4 regions of the Paenibacillus sp. FW507-14B1B genome follow, and region 1 is predicted to be linked to each of the others. Evidence: predicted binding sites of a transcription regulator. Region 1 holds the regulator's gene; each other region holds the start of a gene.
The links. Region 1 encodes Rex, which represses fermentation and respiration genes when NADH is low (regulators of the CRP and FNR family bind a similar motif). Its sites were predicted from a motif close to TTGTGAAATATTTCACAA; they were not measured.
Positions count from the first base shown of each region.

Region 2: the regulator Rex is predicted to act here: its motif matches at 2,648-2,665, upstream of AC3WJJ_RS20500 (TorD/DmsD family molecular chaperone).
Region 3: the regulator Rex is predicted to act here: its motif matches at 1,749-1,766, upstream of qoxA (cytochrome aa3 quinol oxidase subunit II).
Region 4: the regulator Rex is predicted to act here: its motif matches at 2,733-2,750, upstream of pflB (formate C-acetyltransferase).

Region 1 is NZ_JBYSWS010000001.1:994,596-999,142, forward strand. Features, by position in the region: gene AC3WJJ_RS04665 (cell wall elongation regulator TseB-like domain-containing protein) at 1-266, opposite strand, end outside; gene AC3WJJ_RS04670 (amidohydrolase) at 295-1,596, opposite strand; gene AC3WJJ_RS04675 (redox-sensing transcriptional repressor Rex) at 1,583-2,236, opposite strand; gene dinG (ATP-dependent DNA helicase DinG) at 2,273-4,547, opposite strand, start outside.
Region 2 is NZ_JBYSWS010000004.1:397,659-402,205, forward strand. Features, by position in the region: gene AC3WJJ_RS20485 (MFS transporter) at 1-223, opposite strand, end outside; gene mobA (molybdenum cofactor guanylyltransferase) at 449-1,189, shown strand; gene moaA (GTP 3',8-cyclase MoaA) at 1,302-2,315, opposite strand; gene AC3WJJ_RS20500 (TorD/DmsD family molecular chaperone) at 2,697-3,398, shown strand; gene AC3WJJ_RS20505 (efflux RND transporter permease subunit) at 3,507-4,547, opposite strand, start outside.
Region 3 is NZ_JBYSWS010000001.1:341,104-345,650, reverse strand. Features, by position in the region: gene AC3WJJ_RS01525 (GNAT family N-acetyltransferase) at 1-369, opposite strand, end outside; gene AC3WJJ_RS01520 (AAA family ATPase) at 399-998, opposite strand; gene AC3WJJ_RS01515 (hypothetical protein) at 1,195-1,494, opposite strand; gene qoxA (cytochrome aa3 quinol oxidase subunit II) at 1,990-2,973, shown strand; gene qoxB (cytochrome aa3 quinol oxidase subunit I) at 3,043-4,547, shown strand, end outside.
Region 4 is NZ_JBYSWS010000001.1:1,156,440-1,160,986, forward strand. Features, by position in the region: gene pflA (pyruvate formate-lyase-activating protein) at 1-320, opposite strand, end outside; gene pflB (formate C-acetyltransferase) at 388-2,649, opposite strand; gene adhE (bifunctional acetaldehyde-CoA/alcohol dehydrogenase) at 2,926-4,547, opposite strand, start outside.

The DNA of each region.
Region 1 (4,547 bases):
TCTTCTGTAAACTTAACCCATACAATAATGTCTTTGTTATCAACATTTTGACCTGTAATAACCCAATACAAACTATCCTTGTCCCAAACTGATTTATAAGTTTTATCCCTCTTAATCAGTCCACCATGTTCTTGAGCTGCTATAATAGCCGCATTTTCTTCTTTCCAAGTATCAGACATGACATAAGAATAATAAATTTGACAAGCCAATAATATGAGCAGAATTCCAGAAACGCTGGAGAGTATCCACTTTGTTTTTTTCTTCAATCTGCGTTCCTCGCTCCCTTGTTATTCCCTAAAGGGTTAACAGCCGTTCGAACGCACTTTGGGCTTCACGGCGAATCTTCTCTTCATCAAGCGTTAAACAATTACCATTCTTGACGATCTGTTTACCATCGACCCATACATGTTCCACATCCTTCGCACTTGCTGAATAGACGGCATGTGAGATGAAATCCGTGTGTGGTAAGAAATGGGCTTGATCCGTATTCAACGCAATAAAATCTGCTTTCATTCCTGGAGCTAGCGTACCAATTTCATCTAAGAATAGAGATTTAGCTCCATAGATGGTACCCATACGAAGTGCTTCCGATGCAGGTATTGCTGTCGGATCACCCGTAACACCTTTATGGATGAGAGCTGCTAAGCGCATTTCCTCGAACATATCCAGGTTGTTATTGCTAGCGGGACCATCTGTTCCTAAAGATACCGTAACACCTGCTTTAAGAAGCTCTGGCACCCTCGCTACACCACTTGCCAGTTTAAGATTACTCCCTGGGTTGTGAGACACAGCAACATTATGAGCTGCCAAAATTTCGATCTCTTCATCCGTTAAATGAACTCCATGCGCTACTAAAGTCGGTCTGGAGAACACACCTAGCTTTTGTAAATGAGCTACGGGTCTCAGACCATAATCCTGGACATTTTGCTGTACTTCTGCAGCGGTTTCGGACATATGTGTATGCAGTGGCAGATCCAGATCGTGTGCAACCTGAACAAATTTCTCAATGTAATCTGGAGGGCAAGTATATGGAGCATGTGGTGATATCATCGTTGTTATACGGCCGTCTGCTTTTCCATGCCAATCCTTGGCGAAAGCTGTAGCCTCATCCAATTTATGCTTCTGAACCTCTGGCGAACATAGTCCAATTACACCACGGGTTAACACACCACGCATGCCTGATTGTTCCGTTACTGCAGCGACCTGATCCATATGGTCGTACATATCCAGGTACGTTGTAGTGCCGCCTTTAAGCATTTCAACTAGCGAAAGGGAGGAACCCCAATATACATCATTCGCCGTGAATTTAGCTTCCATTGGCCACATTTTCTCCTGCAGCCATACCTGAAGTGCGAGGTCATCTCCATATCCACGGAGAAGTGACATCGCTGTATGTCCATGCGTATTGATTAAACCGGGCATAAAGAAAAGATGCGTACCATCAATGATTTCAATATCGGCCTCGACCTGCGGTTCTTCTTCGCCAAGGTAAGTTATACGATCATTCTCGACGACCATATATCCACACAGAATAGATTTCTCTTCCTGGAGGACAGCAAAGGTACCATTTTTGATCATCCACTTATGATTCGTCATGTTCGGCATCTTCCTTTCCGTTAACTAAGTAATAGGCCAAACTTTGAAGGTCTGTCGTGAAATCCGCCGTATGGATGCGAATTTGTGGTGGAGCTTTCAGAATCGTTGGAGCAAAATTGAGAATCGCTTCAATCCCCGCTGATATCAAACTATCTGCTACAGCTTGCGCCTCGACATCAGGAACTGTAATAATACCGATCCGAATTCCCTTCTCCTTGATTGTTGAAGTCAATTCTTCCATAGGCTGAACAACGATATTGTTAATGGATGTACCCACTTTCGGAGTATAAGCATCGAATATAGCTACAATCTTCATATTATCTTTCAAGAATGCGTTGTAGTTAGACAAGGCATGTCCAAGATTACCTGCACCAACAAGCACTACATTAATCTGCTGATCCAGTTTCAGTATATGCCGGATTTTTTCGATTAGGTATGTGACATCGTAGCCAATTCCCTTTCTACCGAAATCTCCGAAATAAGCAAGATCCTTGCGAATCTGTGCTGGGTTCAAATCTAGTTTTTGTCCTAACTCTTGCGAGGACACGGTTGCTACCTCCCGAACATGAAGTTCGTTTAGGTAACGTAAGTAAACGGGCAGTCTGCGTACTACGGCCTCCGAAATTTTTTCCGATTTCATGCATGCTCCCCCTAATAATAAACTCAAAATAATATTCTAATGTTCCTCTTCCTTCCCCATCCACTCCGTGATCCGAGAAACCATTTGCTCTGTTGGCATATGCTCCATCTTCGGTCCAGGTAGTGAATACAAGAAGTGCTTACCATAGTATGATTCAATTACACGGGTATCATATACAATGACGATTCCTTTATCTTGTGCTGTTCTTACAAGGCGTCCGAAGCCTTGTTTAAAGCGAATAACAGCCTGTGGCACAGATAGCTTCATGAATGGATTCTTCTTTTGTTGTTGAAGTAATTCACTCTTCGCCTCAACAAGCGGATGATTTGGCGGTTGAAATGGCAATCGGACAATAGCAAGGCACGTTAGAGCCTCCCCTGGAATATCAACACCTTCCCAGAACGAACTAGTTCCCAAAAGAACGGAAGCACTGCTATCTTGAAACCTGCGAATCAGCTTCGTTCGACTCGTTCCATCCATGCCTTGTCCAAGAACAGCGATGTCACTAGATGACAAGGCTTCTTTCAGAGGCTCATAAACCTGACGAAGCATACGGTAAGAGGTGAATAGCACTAACATGCGCCCACGCGTCACCATGGCCGTATCTGATAGAGATTGGACCAAAGTATTTACGAACAAAGGATCTCCAACGGTTCCCTTTACGCTCGGAAAGTCTCTTGGAATTAACAATAATGCTTGCTCCCGGTAATTAAAAGGAGAAGGAAGTTGAACGGTGTTTAATCGTCCTTGTTCCGAAGCTTCTTGAAGTCCCAAGTTATCAATCATATACTGAAACGATTTATCCACAGATAGGGTAGCAGACGTTAGGATCACGCTCTGTTTCTTGTCAAAAAATAATTCCTTCAACTGACTACTTACATCAACAGGTACCGCGTACATCTGCAATGATTTGCTGCGGAAATTCCCATTGGCCTCCATCCAGTAAACAATACCGTCATCATTCAAAGTCATAAAAAACTTCAAATTCTCACGATGTGAAGCCAAATCCTTAAAGAGTCCATTAATATCCGTAATCAAACTATCTGCACTGTAATCATCCAGTTCTTCACGAATCTCAGAAGTGAGTCGATCACCCTGTCGAACCACGTCACCTAAGGTTACATATATTTGATTCTCAAGTTCTGTTAAGCTAACCCAATCCTTAGGTTTCTTGGACGGCGAAAGACGAAGTGTAAATTGCCCCGACTCACCTGAAGTATCTCCACGCTCAGGTAAAAGACCAAAAAGGAGATCATTTAGGCGATCCCAACTCTCCTTAACCGTCAGAAGATCAGGATAGATCCGATCAATGACTGCTGTCCAATCCCCTGCCTTCTCATGTGCTGAGGTTTGAAGCAATTGACGCAGTGCTGGCAACTGTCCATTCCGGCTATCCTTATATAGGCGGGTCAGTGTATGAACCACAGTGAAATACTTCAAATTAAGCCCTAGATGCTTACCTGCCACATCTTCTAAATGATGTGCTTCATCTATGACAAGCCGTTCATAAGATGGCAAGAGCTGATGATTAGCCTTCACATCAGTGAACAATTTCGAATGATTCGTGATGACCACATCCGCAATTCCCGCTTCGTGTTTCGCACGATGGTAGAAGCATTTACGGAACCACGGGCAAGCACGGCCCAAACAAGAGTCCGATTCACTTGCAACCGTCTCCCAGTAATCTCCGCCCCGACCTCCAAGGTTAAGCTCTTCATCATCCCCTGTCTCTGTCTGAGCTAACCAGACAATCATCTGAGCAGATGTAATGATATCTTCTTTAGGTGTATTAAAATCTCTTCTGTTTATTTTATGTTCAAATTTTCTCAAACACAAATAATGCTGTCTTCCTTTGAAGACGGCGGCTTTAAACGGAAACGGTATTACCTTTGTCATTAATGGAATATCCCGTTCACGAAGCTGTTCTTGGAGGTTAATGGTATGTGTACTGACCATGACCTTCTGTTCTTGTTTCACACTCTGATATATGGAAGGAAGCAAATATCCTAACGATTTGCCCGTTCCTGTCCCCGCCTCAATCAGAAGATGCTTATCTTCTTCTAAAGCAGTCATGACTTCCTCGAACATAATGTCCTGAGCATCACGGCTTTCATATTGTGGCAGCGTCTCTCTAAGATTGTCGCGTACTTGAGACATATATTCATCAAAAGAAACATCTGCAAGCGGATTGTTCTCATTCTCAGCCCGTGGAGGCGCCATCTCCGTCCAATCCTCTATATTCAGAGCAAACTGGCGGAAGTATGTGAAGTTATCTGGTTCCTGAAGGGCTTGATTCTCTAAATTCACTCGC
Region 2 (4,547 bases), on a different contig from region 1:
TGATGTTCTCTGCACGATCACTCCAATACCCCCAGAAGGGGTTAGCGAACACGGAGACAAAAGGGGCAATAGCCATCAGGCTACCGATCTCCACTTTGCTCATTCCGATATCTTGCAGGTATAGTTGAAAGAACCCGGTGAATATGACCATGGTTCCATATATGAAGAAGTTATATAGTTTTAGAGACTTTAATGATGGTTGATCATTGTTCATATTCCGCAAATAGGTCATTCCTTTCAAACCGAATGCAATACAGAAAAATGGCCTGAGTAGCCGAATATCTTCTCTCAATGTATCACGCATTGAAAAGGGATACAAACCATCTTATATGATATTATCCATTTAATGTTAATGTAATACAAGTGTAATATATGTACTCTTGATGGAATAATGGTCGATTCTCATAGCAACATTTGAACCATAAAGAGCATGGTTGGGAGGATGAAAATGGGTAGTTTTCAGATAGATTTTCATGTAACGGAAGTACCGATGGATTTGACAGGCATCGTCCTCTCTGGTGGATCTTCGAGGCGTATGGGGAGGGATAAGGCGATGCTTCCCGTTGGCAGTGTTACTTCCATTGAACGCACGGCACTGACTCTTAGAGCGGTATGTAGGGAAGTGCTTATCTCCATCAGCAACCCGAAGCCTTATGAATTCCTAGGATTAAAAACAGTAAGGGATATTTATATCGGCAAGGGGCCAATGGCTGGGCTGCATGCTTGTCTAAATAGATCTGAAACAGCTTGGAATATGGTTGTGGCATGTGATATGCCATTTGTGAGTGCAGAGACGATGCAGGCGCTTATTCAAATTGCGGCAGGCGATATGACCAGAGAAACCGAAGTGGAAAAGACAAGGGCGGACTTGCTCCATGATCTTAGGGATGAGGCAGTTGGACGCACTGAGCTCGACGCGGTAATACCTGTAGTTGGAGGTAAAGCGCAGCCTCTCTTTGCCCTTTATCACCGGGATGTTCAGAGAAGCCTTGCGAACTGTTTAAGCCGAAATGAACTGCGTATGATGGATTGGCTTGCTCATTTACATGTATTGTATGTTCCAGTGGAAGACTTGTCCCAGCGAGTAGGGAGGGAGACTACACGGGATTTATTTAACATGAATGAGCCTAAAGACTATGTTACAGCATGTAAGTGGGTGGAGGATTCTACTTCGGGTGACATTTCTTGATTCGTAGGGGCCGAGTGAAACGTGCTGAACGGTAGGGAATGAAATAAGCAGCTTCGGATTTCCCGAAAGCTGCTTTATTTACATGTCCTGAGCATGGATTGGAAATCGCTCCTTAGCCACCAATCTGCGACATACGTCGATGAGTGGGCGTGTGACTTTGGGCTTTTTTCTCGAGTGCTAGAGCCATCTCGTGGTTTTGCGGTTTATTCCCTAATGCTTTACGGAATAAGGCAGCTGTGGCTTCCGGATCATGAGCAACCCGGCGAACGTTGAACTCATCAGACCAATAGAGACAAGCCTTAATATGTCCATCTGCGGTGAGACGAAGTCTATTGCAGGAGTCACAGAAGTGATCACTTACCGGATGGATAAGCCCGAAAGTGCCTGCAGCGCCTTCAACTCTCATATTGCGAGAGGGTCCATTACCCGCGGGACCTTGATCCTCTTGAATAGACCAACCCGCTTCGCGACAAACATCGGTTACATGGCTTAGAGGAATGTATGTTTTGCGCCATTCATCAGAAGCCTGTCCAATGGGCATATATTCAATAAAGCGGACATGAAGAGGACGCTCAAGGGTCATTGCAATAAACGCTCGAATTTCATCCTCATTAAAACCTTTCATCAATACCATATTGAGCTTGATCGGATCGAGTCCAGCCTCATATGCAGCTTCGATGCCTTCAAGCACCTTCCGCACATCGCCACCTCGGGTAATTGATGCATAGCGCTCTTCCTGTAATGAATCAAGGCTTATGTTGATCCGAGTAAGTCCTGCTTCTTTTAAAAGACGGGCCTTTGAAGGTAACAGAAGCCCGTTGGTTGTAAGCGAAATATCCTGAATTCCTTCAATCGCGGAGATCATAGCGACAAGAGACTCTAAATCTTTGCGAACGAGCGGTTCGCCACCTGTGAGCCGTACCTTGGACACGCCCATTGGCGCAAGGACTTTAAGTACAGCTGCAATCTCTTCATAGCTCATGATTTCGTCATGCGGCTGAAATACCATTCCTTCTTCAGGCATGCAGTACACACAGCGAAGATTACAACGGTCGGTTACCGATATTCGGATATAATCATGGATCCTTCCAAAGGAGTCCGTCAGTGGTTCAACATTTGGTTTCATCTATCGGAATCCCCTTTCCAGCTAGCATGGTCACATTGTAGCGATTGCCGGAGCGGGAGTCAATGGAGTGGACATGATAAAAGATTAAATTTTAACTTTAAAATTCGCATATAAATGCGATCCATGTGAACTCTATCACAGAAAACGTTTTCAGGTGTCCTTATACTGTAGTTACAGGAACATGAATTTCCCCTAGGAAATATGCCCTGAGTTAACAGTTAAGCCATCCTGATCTGGATGGCCGCTGTTTTCAGGATGATTTCCAGAATTTTCAGAAACTTCCGGGAATCATTTTTCATTAAATCACCCATAGTTCAGTCATTTGCGATATACTGTGAAGGATATCACATCCAACAAGAGGTCACCATTAGGAGGTTCGATATGGCGATATCGTCTGTTCAAACATTGGAGGTACCTGACGTCTGTCACAGGTGGCTGGAAAATCGCGGGACGATTTATCAGCTGCTCACTGAATTTCTAGGCCACAAGCCTACACTATCTTTAGTTGCACATTGGAGTCGCAGTCATGGCATTAGTAAAGCTGCTGAGTTAACTCGTGGAGGCCGTGAGCTTATGCATTATTTAAGTGGCCGCTCACCAGAGGAACTCGTGAAGATTTGCGAAAGGGAAGGTGCCGAATACCGTAGATTGCTGCAGCATTCGAAACAGCGTCCATTAGCGGAATCGCGTTATTCTCCTTACTCATGTACGGCACAGGATCTATCGGATTTCTATGCATCGGCGGGGGTCGCTTTTAAGAAAGTGAGCGGCGAACCTGACGATCACCTTGCAATTGAGCTTGAATTTATAACGGTACTGCATGATCGTATGCTGAATAGTTTGTACTCCGAAGATAGCATGATCGAGCTCATGGATATCCAGATTCGATTCTTGGAAGAACATTTACTCACCTGGATCCCTGCACTATGTAGAGAACTAAACGCTTCAACGATGAGTCCGATCTATTTATCGGTATCACGATTGCTTGCAGAGTTCCTTGAATACGATGTGGCGATGCTTCGGACTTGGAGACAGTCTTGTCTGACGGTTAAAGAGCCGGTTCGTGAACCTGTACTCGCATAGAGACAATGATTGATACAAGCTACAATCAGGTCTAGATGTACTTCTTCATATAAGAACAAATGAAAAAAAGGACACACTTCCTATAATTCGGAGTGTGTCCTTTTTGAATTAATCTTCGATTTGCTTTTTGTGGAATTTCATGAGGAATTCGTATACCACAGGGACAACGACAAGTGTCAGCAGTGTAGAACTGATCAAACCGCCGATAACCGTAATACCGAGCCCTTTAGAAATAATACCTGCGCTGTTCTCCCATCCGAAGACGAGTGGCAGCAATGCTCCTATGGTTGCAAGAGCAGTCATCAGAATTGGACGAAGACGTGTTGCACCTGCTTCAAGAAGTGCATCGCGAGTAGACATTCCCTCACGTTCCTTATGGATAACACGGTCTATCAGTACAATCGCGTTCGTTACAACGATACCAATCAACATCAGTACACCCATCAAAGCAGATACGTTCAGTGTTTCACCTGTAATCAGCAAGGCGACGATTGCACCAATGACGATGAATGGTAGTGAGAACAGGATCGCGAATGGAGCAAGCGCACCTCCGAAAGTAACAACAAGAACGAAGTAAACAATCGCAATGGCTGCCAACATTGCAAGACCAAGCTGACCGAATGTTTCATTAATCTGTTCGGTTACGCCGCCGAAGGAGACAGAAACACCCTCAGGTAGCTTCATTTTATCAACTTTGGCTTGAAGATCAGCGGAAGCATTACCTACGTCTGTAGTCAGGATGTCAGCATTAATGGTAACAACCATCTTACCATCGATACGTGTAATGGAATCCGGTGAGGTACCTTTCTCCACTTTAGCGACGTCTTTAATTGGGACTTCCATGCCAAGCGGTGAGGTTACCGTCTCATTTTCAATTTCCTTGATGCTCTTATAAGTCTGATTATCAGCTTCAATGTAGACTTTATAGGATTTATTCTCAATCTTCACCTCAGTCAATACAGGACGTTCACGCATTGGGCTGAGCTTCATAGCGAGTTGACCTGCTGTCAAACCGAGAGAGCTAAGCTTCTCTTGATCCGCAACTAATGTGTATTGCTCATAGGCTTCTGACAAGCTGGTTTCTGCATTTTCGAAGCTGGCTGTATCTTTCTTCGCCAGTTCTGCAATTTCATCAGCTACAGGTTTGAT
Region 3 (4,547 bases), 650 kb from region 1:
ATTCGAAATGCCATCAACTGCCTCGCTAATAAACCCTTTACCTGAACACGAACTACGAATCCAGTAACCAATCTCAAATCGCCTTGCCTTCCAATCGATGCGGTGAAGTCCGCTGCTTCCGACGAAAGCACCTGTCTTCTTGTCAAATAAATGGAGTACCATATCTGTCCGCTCGAGAAAACTCACTCTAGCTTTTCGCACAAAAGACTCCGATTCATGTACCGACGGTACGTTCATTGCAAAGTGCAGCCATTTACGGAGATCCGAAGCACTCTCTCTAATCGCATCATTAATAACTGCTCCATCACCCCATAAAGGAGCTCGTATGAGCAAACGCTCTGTTTCAAAACTTTCAGGAAATTCAAGCATTATTGGATTCAGTCCAAACCCCTCCTATATTAATGATCAAATAGACGCATTTTTTTTAATTGTGTAATTAGACGATCTACTGTCTTGCGAGGCTTTGATCGCTGGTCGGGAAGCATATGTACACCTGACAATGAAGCAATCTGTTCTACTACATTTTCAATGCGCATTCGGTCTGTATTGAGATGATGTTGAAATACTTCATGTGACAAGCCTTCAATGCAGCGATTGATTTGCTGTGCTGGCCAGGAGTCTGCACGATCTCCACGTTTCTTTAGTCTGTGAAGAAGCACCTCTCTGGAAGCGCATAATGTAAAATGATGAACTGTGATGTCATCTCGTCTCAATCTACCGACAATTTCATCAAAGTATTGAAGACTCGTAATGGTCATCGGCACAATGATAATATTTGAGGATGTCTCATTTATGTAGCGCAGCATTGAATAGTTAAACTCTCTCCACATCGGATAATCCTGAAAATCACCATGTTTACTATCACTCGGTAAGTTCTTACGAATATAATAACCAGCATTTTCAGGATCATAGACATAAGAATTCGGTAAACGGCGATGTATCTCGTAAGATGTCTGGCTCTTGCCCGATCCAAATGCACCATTAATCCATATAATCAAAGATTGTCACTCCTTCTACAAATCTTAAACCTATCCTTTCGTCAAGGACAGCTTATAATCCTATTAGACCGAAATTATTCTCTGTTCATACGTGCATACACATAAAAAGGAGATCTATTATCACAGCTTCTACGCTGCAATAATAGATCTGCACGTGAAAAGACAACAGAAGTCCTACCTCAATGCGTATAACCTATTATATCGTAGGGATCGCATCTTCAAATGAAGAAATGAGAAGTCCGCCAAATGCGGCACCTTCCGCAGATGAAGAAAGTTCGACTTTTGTTAAAAGCTCTACAGATAAGCTACGGCTATTGAATCCAGAAATCGTGTACGTAGCATCTTCGGCTTCCGCACTTGAAACAATAAGCTCCACTGGATGTGGGGAGAGGTTTAGAATGTTAATGGTCGCGTTTTTTCCAGTAGACATATCCTCATAATATGTCTTGGTTTCTCCCGTAGGCAGATAAAATAATTCAGGAATGATAAAAGCCATAATAGCAACCTCCTCTCGCTTTTGAGATAATACATAGTATTCCTCAAATCTAGTTGTGCAACGGTAGATGTCATTGCTTAACACTATTTTTATTGGAGGTTGCAAGCTTTAAATTCAGATAATCATAGGCTCAAAAGTATTTCATGGCAAACATCCCCTTTGATTCCTTCAATTACATGAAACCCTATAAACTCTTACACCACAAGGATTTTCAGGCTTTTTAAGCTCTGAAATTGTGACGAATCTGGTAACTATCGTGAATATTTGAACAAAGTTTGAACTCCCCGAAAACCGCAGTATTACAGTGATTTCTCTCACAACGACCCCTCTTTGTAACAATTTGAACACAGAATGTTACATACTTCGTCATGAATAATACATTTAATGGCAATAGGTGAAATAAATGCTTTTTGCAAACTGTGAAAATAATTCTTAGTATAGATTAAGGAAAGAAACAACCACCAGATGAACAAGTATGAAAGAAAGGGGTACACCATGAAAAAACGAGGGCCGTTATTTGCATTGTTCTTGAGCTTTACATTGCTTTTATCGGGATGCAGCTCACTTACAGTTTTAGATCCTAAAGGACCTGCTGCAAGAACCCTATCTGAGACCATCATATTTTCCATTCTTATGATGCTTGGGGTTTTGGCGGTAGTATACACACTGTATATCTTTATCCTGGTTAAATATCGGGCTAAGAAGTCTAACGAAGGATACGTGCCACCTCACGAAGAGGGAAGTAAGTGGCTGGAGATCACTTGGATCGCCATTCCTATTATTATTGTAGCTATTCTGTCTGTAGTGACCGTTAAGACTACGGTTGCTGTCGAGAAGGTTCCAGCTGGTTATGAGGAGCAAAAGCCACTTGTAATTTATGCTGCTACATCAAACTGGAAATGGCATTTTAGTTATCCGGAGGAAGGAATCGAAACCGTTAACTATGTAAACATTCCTACGAACCGTCCTATTGAATTCCGCATTTATTCATTCGGACCGATCACAAGCCTTTGGATTCCTCAATTGGCTGGACAAAAGTATGGTATGAGTGACATGGTCAACAAACTTAATTTGGTAGCAGATGTTCCTGGATCTTACCTAGGTAAAAACTCAAACTTTAGTGGTGAAGGATTCGCTCACATGGAGTTCGAAACACTGGCTATGCCAGCTGCTGATTTTGATGAATGGGTAAACGACGTGAAGGAAACTGCACCAGAGCTTACGGAAGCTGACTTTAAAAAGCTTCTTGATACGAAATTCGTAGGCAGAATGTCTTTCTCGAATAACCACTTATCATTTAGCCCTGCACCAGAAGAAGGGCATCATGGAAATATGAATCATCAAGAGAACAAGACTGAACATCCTGATCCTGCAACAAAAGATGAGGCTGAGTTCGATACAGAACCAAATGTTGATCCGAACAAGCCTCTGCCGGAATCCCCGGCTGAAGACAACTCAACAAACCATGAAGGACATTAATGATCTGGAGGGATACTCCCTCCTGCCTTTGATATGTACTTCGGACATCCAGAAAGGAGTTAAGCCCTTATGAAATGGGACGAATTTTTCGTTACCGGCGAACCGATGATCTATGGCGCCATGGCAAGTATCGTACTTGCAACGCTCGCAATTATCGTAGGTTTGACCTACTTTAAAAAATGGGGATATTTGTGGCGTGAATGGTTGACTACGGTAGATCATAAGAAGATAGGTGTTATGTATATCATAGCAGCCTTGATTATGCTCTTCCGCGGCGGCGTTGACGCTATCATGATGCGTGCCCAAACGGCAGCACCTGAATTAAAGTTCCTAGACGCTCAACACTATAATGAAATTTTTACTACGCACGGCTTAATTATGATTCTATTTATGGCCATGCCGTTTATCTTCGGTCTGATGAACGTTATCATTCCACTCCAGATCGGTGCGCGTGACGTAGCTTTCCCACGTCTGAACGCAATCAGCTTCTGGTTATTCTTCTTCGGAGCTATGCTCTTGAACATTTCATTTGTCATCGGAGGATCACCGGATTCCGGTTGGACATCCTACTTCCCGCTGGCAAGTAATGAGTTCAGCCATACCGTTGGTAATAACTATTACTCCCTTGCCCTCCAAATTTCAGGGATCGGGACATTGCTTACAGGCTTGAACTTTATCGTTACTATTCTTAAAATGCGTGCGCCAGGTATGACGCTCATGAAAATGCCTATGTTTACCTGGTCTGTATTGATTACCTGTGTCATCATTATCTTTGCTTTCCCAGTTCTTACGATTGCATTGCTTCTGATGATGTTTGACAGACTATTCGGTTCCCAGTTCTTTACGATGGCAAATGGCGGTATGGATATGCTATGGGCCAACCTGTTCTGGGTTTGGGGACATCCTGAGGTATATATCGTTATCTTGCCTGCCTTTGGTATCTTCAGTGAGATTATCTCAACTTTCTCGAAGAAGAACCTTTATGGATATACATCGATGGTGTTGAGTATGGCCGTTATTTCTGCTCTGTCCTTCCTCGTCTGGGCTCACCACTTCTATACGATGGGTCAAGGCGCTATGGTTAACGGATTCTTCTCTATCACAACGATGGCGATCGCCGTTCCGACCGGGGTCAAGATATTTAACTGGCTATTTACGATGCGAAAAGGCCGAATAACCTTTACGACACCGATGCTTTATTCACTAGCATTTATTCCGATTTTCACAATCGGTGGTGTAACAGGTGTTATGCTTGCGATGGCAAGTGCTGACTATCAGTATCACAACACGATGTTCCTGGTAGCTCACTTCCACTACGTTCTGATTCCTGGTACTGTATTTGCGGTTATCGCCGGTTTCCACTATTGGTTCCCGAAAGTATTCGGATTCAGACTTAATGAACGTCTTGGTAAAACCGCATTCTGGTTTATCGCAGTTTCATTTAATGTCACTTTCTTCCCACTGTTCTTCTTGGGTCTGAAAGGTATGACACGTCGTACGTACACTTATTCTGCAGAAACTGGATTCGGACCACTCAACATGCTTTCCATGGTGGGTGCAATAGGCTTAACGAT
Region 4 (4,547 bases), 160 kb from region 1:
TTACTATCAAGTGTAGTATGAAGATTCCAACGACGCTTAACTTCCTTAAACAACTGTGTAACAAAAGGATATTGTAGGGTTGGCTCTCCACCCGAAACCGTGAGACCACCACCCGAAGAACGGTAATACTGAAGATATGGCTCTATTTCAGCAAGCGCCTCTTCAACTTCCATCTCCTGTCCTTCATTCAATGCCCAAGTATCCGGGTTATGACAATACTGGCACTTGAGCAAGCAGCCTTGCATAAAGAGTACAAAGCGGATACCCGGACCGTCCACCGTACCAAACGTTTCTATGGAATGCACATGACCTTTTATCATATGATGTCATCCTTTCCGTATCCGCTCTGTGACAAGCCAAGAATTGTTAATACATTACCCGTCCTTATTACATCGAACCATGGAATGTACGGTTGATAACATCTAGCTGCTGTTCGCGGGTCAATTTAATGAAGTTTACTGCATAACCAGATACACGGATTGTCAGTTGAGGATAGTTCTCTGGGTGCTCCATAGCATCAATTAATTGCTCACGATCAAATACGTTTACATTAAGGTGATGCGCATTGCTACCGAAGTATCCATCCATCATAGCTACCAAGTTCTTCTCACGGATATCTTTCTCTTTACCAAGTGCTTTCGGCACAATGGAGAATGTATTCGAAATACCGTCCAAGCTGTGTTCATAAGGTAACTTAGCTACAGAACTCAAGGAAGCAAGTGCACCTTTTTTGTCGCGTCCATGCATTGGGTTCGCACCTGGAGCAAATGGTTCTCCTGCTTTACGTCCATCTGGAGTAGTACCTGTCTTCTTACCGTATACAACGTTCGAAGTAATGGTGAGTACAGATTGTGTTGGCAAAGCATCACGGTAAGCTTTATGTTTACGGATCATGCTCATGAAGGTCTCAACCAATTCTACCGCAATACTGTCTACACGATCATCGTTGTTACCGTAGCAAGGGAAATCTCCCTCAATTTCGAAATCAACAGCGATACCTTCCTCATTACGGATCGGTTTCACTTTTGCGTGTTTGATTGCACTCAGTGAGTCTGCTGCAACGGACAGGCCAGCGATACCACATGCCATTGTACGAAGAATATCGCGGTCATGCAGAGCCATTTCAATCCGCTCATAAGAATATTTATCATGCATATAGTGAATTACGTTAAGTGTATTCATGTATAACTTCGCAAGCCATTCCATCATCGGCTTAAAGCGTTTCATGACTTCATCATAAGTCAGGTACTCCGAAGTGATAGCAGGGAATTCAGGTCCTACTTGTGCACCAGATTTCTCATCACGCCCACCATTGATAGCATACAGAAGGGCTTTAGCTAAATTCGCACGAGCTCCGAAGAACTGCATTTGTTTACCGATACGCATAGCGGATACGCAGCAAGCAATACCATAGTCATCGCCGTAGATCGGACGCATCAGATCATCGTTCTCGTATTGAATCGAGCTTGTCTCGATGGATACTTTTGCACAGAATTTCTTGAATCCTTCAGGCAACTTTTCAGACCAAAGCACAGTCAGGTTTGGTTCTGGGGCAGGTCCAAGGTTGTAAAGGGTGTGCAAGAATCGGAAGCTGTTCTTCGTAACGCGTGTCTCACCATTCACTGACATACCGCCAATGGATTCTGTTACCCAAGTAGGGTCACCACTGAACAAATCGTTGTAATCTGGGGTACGCAAGAATTTAACGATACGAAGTTTCATGACAAAGTGGTCAACCAGTTCCTGTGCTGTTTCTTCAGTCAGTGTACCTTCAGCCAAATCACGCTGAATGTAAATGTCCAAGAACGAGGATACACGTCCAAGGGACATTGCTGCACCGTTCTGTTCTTTAATGGCAGCCAGGTAACCAAAATACAACCACTGGAATGCTTCTTTAGCCGTTGTTGCCGGCTTGGAAATATCAAAGCCATGCATTTCCGCCATTTGCTTCAATTCTTTCAGTGCGCGGATTTGCTCTGACAGCTCTTCGCGAAGACGGATCACTGGCTCATCGATCACATCAACTTCAAGGCTGCTTAGTTCTTTCAATTTATCTTTAATGAGGAAGTCAATACCGTATAGTGAGATCCGGCGATAGTCACCGATAATACGTCCACGTCCGTATGCATCTGGAAGTCCAGTGATGATACCTGCTCTTCGTGCTGCACGCATCTCAGGAGTGTAGGCATCAAATACACCTTGGTTATGCGTTTTACGAATATTTGTGAACATATCCACGATGCTAGCTGGAAGTTCAAAACCATAGGCGTTACAAGCATCAATCATCATTTTAATTCCGCCAAACGGCTGAATCGAACGTTTAAATGGCTCATCGGTTTGTACACCAACGATTTGTTCCTTATCTTTATCCAAATAGCCTGGTTTGTGCGACACAATCGTAGAAGGTGTGTTTACATCCACATCCAATACGCCGCCCGCTTCACGCTCTTTTTTGGTCAGATCGGATACAATGTCCCATAATGCTGTGGTATTCGCTGTAGGTCCAACCAAGAAGTCATCAACACCGTAATATGGCTCAATATTCAAAGCAATAAAGTCATTTACGTCTACTGCTTTTGCCCACTTACCTGTTTTGAACCCTCTCCAACCGGACTGAACGTCTTTAATTTCTTTCTCAATCACCGACATCTCTGATCCCTCCAATTTATGTTCTGTTGTTGAGGCATGAGCTTATGGAATATCTTCTCATGTCCAACATCCCAGATCAATAAATGTGACGCTTTTCACAATGTTGGGCACTATCCCCTGTTTGATTGCGAACTTGAAACTGTAAGAATTATCATCTGAGATTGTTTTTACACTTTTATTGTAGTCCTGTTCAATATATACATCTGTGACTAATATCACAAGGTTGGTGATATTAGTCACGTTGTGTTAAGGGCTGTTTGTTAGTTGTCGTTTTTGTTAGAAACGTCCATAGAATGCATTGCGATAAACATCAGCCAGCTCAGTTACAAGTGGCAGCTTTGGATTCGCAGTCGTACATTGGTCTTCAAACGCACGATCAGCCAAGTACTCTACCCGATTTTCGAAGTCCACTGGATCAATGCCAAGCTGTTGGAACGATTCTTCAATACCCAGCTTCTTGTTCAACTCACGAATGGCGTTAATCAAGCTGTTAACCCCTTCTTCCGTTGTACGAGCTGGTAATCCGAGAATGCGTGCGATCTCAGCATATCTTTCATCCGCAACGAAGTGAGTATATTTAGGCCAAGCAGCAAATTTCGTAGGCTTCTTAGCATTGTAACGAATAACGTGTGGCATTAGAATCGCATTGGTACGTCCGTGAGCCGTATGGTACTGCCCGCCCCATTTATGAGCCAAGCTGTGGTTGATACCAAGGAATGCGTTCGCAAAGGCCATACCTGCCAAAGTAGAAGCATTATGCATTTTCTCACGAGCCAACTTGTCGCCTGTCAGGGCCGACTGTTCAAGGTACTGGAATACGAGTTGAATTGCTTTGATTGCAAGACCATCGGTATAGTCGTTTGCCATAACCGATACATAAGCTTCGATCGCGTGTGTCAGAACGTCCATACCCGTGTCGGCAACAGCGGTTTTTGGCAAACTGTATACAAACTCCGGATCGATAATCGCTACATCAGGTGTCAACTCATAGTCTGCCAAAGGATACTTCGTATTTCCAAGCACTTTATCAGTAATAACTGCGAACGAGGTTACTTCCGATCCTGTACCAGATGTTGTTGGAATCGCAACAAACTTCGCTTTTTGACCGAGACGAGGGTATTTGTAAATCCGTTTACGGATGTCCATGAATTTCTGTTTTAAGTTATTGAAATCTGTATCTGGATATTCATAGAACAACCACATCGCTTTAGCAGCATCCATCGGCGATCCCCCACCAAGCGCGATAATGCAGTCAGGTTGGAATCTCTTCATCATCTCAGCACCACGTTCAACCGTTGTTGTCGATGGATCTGGCTCTACTTCAGAGAATACTTCAATGGCAACAGGAATCTGACGCTGACGCAGATAATGTTCAACTCTCTCCACATATCCGAGTTTCACCATCATTGGGTCCGTAATAATCGCTACCCGAGTAATGTCTGGCATTTTAGCAAGATACTGTGTTGATCCTTTTTCAAAATAGATTTTATTCGGCACTTTGAACCACTGCATATTCACCGTACGATGATTCACCCTTTTCACGTTAATGAGATTGACAGCACTTACGTTCGAAGATGTTGCATTGCGTCCATACGACCCACAACCGAGTGTAAGCGATGGAAGGTTAGTATTATAGATATCACCAATTCCGCCTTGCGAAGATGGCTGATTCACAAGAACACGGCAAGTTTGCATACGATCCGAGAATTTTTGAATAATATCTTCATTGTTCGAATGGATTACCGAAGAGTGACCCATACCACCAAAAGCAACGACTTCAGCAGCACGTTCTATTCCTTGCTCTGCACTCTTTACTTTGTAGCAAGCTAGAATTGGGCTAAGCTTCTCAGCCGACAGTGGGAACTTCGGTCCTACACCTTCAATCTCAGCAACAAGAA